2 regions of the Rugamonas sp. FW305-51 genome follow, and region 2 is predicted to be linked to the other one. Evidence: predicted binding sites of a transcription regulator. Region 2 holds the regulator's gene; the other holds the start of a gene.
What was found. Region 2 encodes HrcA, which represses chaperone genes, less so after heat shock. Its sites were predicted from a motif close to TTAGCACTCNNNNNNNNNGAGTGCTAA; they were not measured.
Positions count from the first base shown of each region.

Region 1: a site for HrcA is predicted at 1,273-1,299, ahead of groES (co-chaperone GroES). Genes of this name have one in related genera too.

Region 1 is NZ_JBYSZG010000017.1:55,250-57,715, reverse strand. Features, by position in the region: gene AC3WOS_RS13845 (LysR family transcriptional regulator) at 19-942, shown strand; gene AC3WOS_RS13840 (hypothetical protein) at 942-1,211, shown strand; gene groES (co-chaperone GroES) at 1,378-1,668, shown strand; gene groL (chaperonin GroEL) at 1,714-2,466, shown strand, end outside.
Region 2 is NZ_JBYSZG010000007.1:51,229-53,694, forward strand. Features, by position in the region: gene AC3WOS_RS07360 (outer membrane protein assembly factor BamE) at 1-309, opposite strand, end outside; gene fur (ferric iron uptake transcriptional regulator) at 388-816, shown strand; gene hrcA (heat-inducible transcriptional repressor HrcA) at 904-1,920, opposite strand; gene AC3WOS_RS07375 (HAD family hydrolase) at 1,998-2,466, opposite strand, start outside.

The DNA.
Region 1 (2,466 bases), on a different contig from region 2:
AGCAATACTACTCAAGCCATGGAACTGAAAGACGTCGATCTCAATCTGCTGCTCGTGTTTAAGCAATTACTCGCCGAACGGCGGGTCTCGAAGGTGGCAGAGGCGCTGGGCATGACGCAACCGGGCGTCAGCAACGCGCTCAAGCGCCTGCGCCTGTTATTGGGGGACGAGGTGTTCGTGCGCACCGCGCGCGGCATGGAGCCCACGCCGTACGCGCTGCAGTTGGCCGAGCCTGTCGGCTATGCGCTGTCGACCATCCACGATGCGCTGAATGAGGTCTCGCACTTCGACCCGGCCAGCAGCAAGCGCAGGTTCACGCTTGGCATGACCGATATCGGCGAGGTCTACTTCCTGCCGCGCCTGATGCAGGTGCTGCGCCAGCATGCGCCCGGGGTGACGGTCAGCACGGTGCGCAATACGGCGGTCAACCTGCAGGATGAAATGGAAGCGGGCCACGTGGACCTGGCGATCGGCTTGCTGCCGCAGCTGAAGTCCGGCTATTTCCAACGGCGCCTGTTCCACCAGCGCTATGTGTGCATGTTCCGCAAGGGGCACCCGCTCGACAACAAGGTGCTGACGGTGGAGGACTTCCGCGACGCGGACCACGTCACGGTGGTCTCCACCGGCACCGGCCACGCCATCGCCGACCAGGCCATCGAACGGCACGGCATCAAGCGCAACATCGGCCTGACCGTGCCCCACTTTGTCGCGGTCGGCCACATCCTGTCCAACAGCACGATGATCGCCACTGTGCCGGAACGCTACGCGATGGCGTGCGTGGAGCCGTTCGGCTTACGCTATGTGGCGCATCCGTTGTCACTGCCCGAGATTAATATCAACGTGTTCTGGCACGCCAAGTACAACAAGGACCCTGCCAACAAATGGCTGCGCGGCCTGATCTTCGATCACTTCGCCGATGGACGGGAAAGCCGGGGCGCTTGATGCCGGCCCCGGGGCCGGCGGCCCGCCGCCAAGGCCGGCACAGGTGCATCGCGCTGGCCGGCGCGTCGGCCGGTATTTCTCCCGAGCACTGGCACCGCCGGTTCGACCGTTTTTACCTGGCCGACCAGGCCCGGCAGCGCCGCGTGCCGGGCGTGGGGCCGGCATTGTCGCTGGCGCGCGACATCGCCAAGGCCCACGGCGGCACCTTGGCCTTGATCGGGCCTGGCCCGGGCCAGGTGTGCTTGCGCCTCCCCCTGCCGGCCGCCTGAGCCGGCCCGCGTCGATAGTTTGACAAGTTTGTCTTGAAATAGCCCAACACCGTCCCTATAATTGGCACTCGTTAGCGAGGAGTGCTAACAACGATTTCCCGCTGTTGCAACGATAAAAACAGCCTTTGTGACTCATTTAGCAACAATCCATTGATAGGAGTTTTGTATGAACCTTCGCCCCTTGAACGATCGCGTCATCGTCAAACGCCTGGACCAGGAAACCAAAACGGCGTCCGGCCTGATCATCCCTGATGCGGCTGCAGAAAAGCCGGATCAAGGCGAAGTGCTCGCCGTCGGCAACGGCAAGATTCTCGAAGACGGCAAAGTGCGTCCGCTGGACGTCAAAGTAGGCGACCGCGTCCTGTTCGGCAAATACGCCGGCCAGACCGTCAAGATCGACGGCCAGGAACTGATGGTCATGCGCGAAGAAGACATCATGGCGATCGTCACCAAGTAATTGGTCCGCGTCCCTACTTAATCCACGAAATTCAGGAGAAACAACATGGCAGCTAAAGAAGTAATCTTCGGCGACGCAGCGCGCGCCAAAATGGTTGAAGGCGTCAACATCCTCGCCAATGCAGTCAAAGTCACCCTGGGCCCGAAAGGCCGCAACGTGGTGCTGGAGCGCTCGTTCGGCGCCCCTACCGTGACCAAGGACGGCGTATCCGTTGCCAAGGAAATCGAACTGAAAGACAAGCTGCAGAACATGGGCGCGCAAATGGTCAAGGAAGTTGCTTCCCGCACCAGCGACAACGCCGGCGACGGCACCACCACCGCGACCGTGCTGGCCCAGGCCATCGTGCGCGAAGGCATGAAGTTCGTGGCCGCCGGCATGAACCCGATGGACCTGAAGCGCGGCATCGACAAGGCCGTTGCCGCCACCGTCGAGCAGATCGCCGTCATCGCCCGTCCATGCACCACCACCAAGGAAATCGCCCAGGTTGGCGCGATCTCGGCCAACTCCGACTACTCGATCGGCGAGCGCATCGCTGAAGCGATGGAAAAAGTGGGCAAGGAAGGCGTCATCACCGTGGAAGACGGCAAGTCGCTGAACGACGAGCTGGACATCGTGGAAGGTATGCAGTTCGACCGCGGCTACCTGTCGCCATACTTCATCAACAACCAGGAAAAGCAAGTCGCCATCCTGGAAAACCCGTTCGTGCTGCTGTGCGACAAGAAGATCTCCAACATCCGTGACCTGCTGCCGGTACTGGAACAAGTCGCTAAAGCCGGCCGTCCACTGCTGATCATCGCT
Region 2 (2,466 bases):
GTCGCGCGTCATGCCGATTTTCAGTTGCGCCAACATTTCCTCAGAAACAAAGTTGCCTTGCTGAATATCAGGACGATAGGGCGAGAAGAACCACATGAACTTCTGGAATTGGGTGATGGTCGTCGTCTGGGCGCCGTCGGCCGACACGGGGGCGCTTTCCTGCTTGGCTTCGCTCAGCTTTTCGCCCAGCGGGGTACGGCTGGCGCAGCCGGCAGCGGCCAGCGCGACGCAAGCGGCAGCGGCCAGCAGCGGTGCGCGGCGTGAAATTCGGTGCAACAAAGACTGCGGTAAAGCCTGGGTGACGCGCATAAGTGTCCTCAATTGGATTGAGCAGAAGTGCCAAAACGCTATATCATAAAGCACATGAACCACATTCGAGTAACAAACATGAGTAACAATCCTACCGACCTCAAGGCCAGCGGCCTGAAAGCGACCCTGCCCCGCCTTAAGATCCTGGATATTTTTCAGAGCAGCCCCGTGCGTCACCTGACGGCAGAAGACGTCTACAAAATCTTGCTGGCTGACAACATGGATGTGGGCTTGGCCACCGTCTACCGCGTGCTGACCCAGTTCGAGCAGGCTGGATTACTGAATCGCAACCATTTCGAGACGGGCAAGGCCATTTTCGAACTCAATGAAGGTTCCCACCACGACCACCTTGTGTGTTTGGACTGCGGCCGGGTGGAAGAGTTCTTCGACGCTGAAATCGAGCAGCGCCAGCAGACGATCGCCCAGGAGCGCGGCTTCAAGATCGCCGAGCACGCGCTGGCCATCTACGGCAACTGCGTCAAGACGGCCTGCCCGCACAAGCACTGACAAAAAAAACCTGGGACGGACTCCGGTTTTCCCAAAACCGGAGTCCGTCCCAGGTTTTCTAAAACCGGAGTCCGTCCCCGTTTTGCTTTAGTGGTGGCTGAGCGCGTTCGACAGCAGCTTGGCCGTGATGTCCACGATGGGGATCACGCGCTCATAGGCCATCCGCGTGGGACCGATCACGCCCAGCGTGCCGACGATCTTGCCGTTGGCCATGTAAGGCGCCGTCACCACGCTCATCTCGTCCATCGGCACCAGGTTCGATTCGCCGCCGATGTAGATCTGCACCCCGCTGGCCTTGCTCGATACGTCAAGCAGCTGCATCAATCCCGTCTTCTGCTCGAACATGTCGAACATCTGGCGCAGCGACGTCATGTTCGAGGACAGGTCGCTCACCGACAGCAAGTTGCGCTCGCCGGCGATGACCATGTCGTCCGAGCTGTCGGCCATCGCTTCGCTGCCCGCTTCCACGGCCGCCTGCATCAGCCGGCCCATGTCGTCACGCAACTGGCGCAGCTCGCCCTGCAGCCGGTGGTGCACTTCGTCGAACGCCAGCCCGCCATAGTTCTGGTTGATGTAGTTGGCCGACTGGATCAGCTGGGCCGGCGTGTAGTCCGCGTCCGTCAGCAGCAGCCGGTTCTGCACGTCGCCCGTGGGGCCGACGATCACCAGCAGGATGCGCTTTTCCGACAGGCGCAGAAATTCGATCTGCTGGAACACGGACTCGCGCCGCGGGCTGAGCACGACGCCGGCGAATTGCGACAGCGACGACAGCATCTGGGCCGCGTTGGAAATCATTTTCTGGGGCTGGGGCGCCTGCAGGCTCATGCGTGCTTCCACGGCGTGCTCGTCCAGATGCTGCACCGTCAGCAGGGTGTCGACGAAGATGCGGTAGCCGCGCGGCGTGGGCACGCGCCCGGCCGAAGTGTGGGGACTGGCCACATAGCCGAGCTCTTCCAGATCGGCCATGATGTTGCGGATGGTGGCCGGCGACAGGTCGAGGCCGGAAATCTTGGACAGCGCACGCGAGCCGACCGGCTGGCCGTCGGCGATGTAACGCTCGATCAGGGCTTTGAGCAGGGTTTGGGCGCGGGTATCGAGTTGCATATTTCTCTATGCCGGCGCGGGCCGGCCACTAACTGGGTCACCTGCTTATTATGCACGCTCGCGGCAGGGTTGGGCCATCATTCTGCGGCCAGTTGATGCAGCCAGTCCTCCAATTCGTCGAGCGTGGCGCAAATGGCGTCCGGCGTGATGCCCAGTTCCAGGTGGGCGTCGCTGCCGCTGCGGTTGAGCCAGACGGCCCGCAGCCCGGCCTGCTGGGCGCCGGCCACGTCCAGCCTGAGGTCGTCGCCCACGTAGACGGCCGCCTCGGGCGCCACGCCCAGCGCGGCGCAGCCGGCCAGGAAGATGGCGGGATCCGGCTTGGCGCGGCCGAACTGGGGCGCGGCCAGCGTGGCCTCGAAATGGTGGGCCAGGCCGATCGCTTCCAGGTCGGCGTTGCCGTTGGTGATGGTGCCCAGCCGTAGCCGCGTGCGCAGCCGCGCCAGGGCCGGCAGCACATCGTCGTAGGGTGTGACGGCGTTGCGGGCGTCGAGGAAGTGGCGGATGGCGCCGTCGATGTGGCGCGCATCCTCGCCGGCCAGCGCGAAC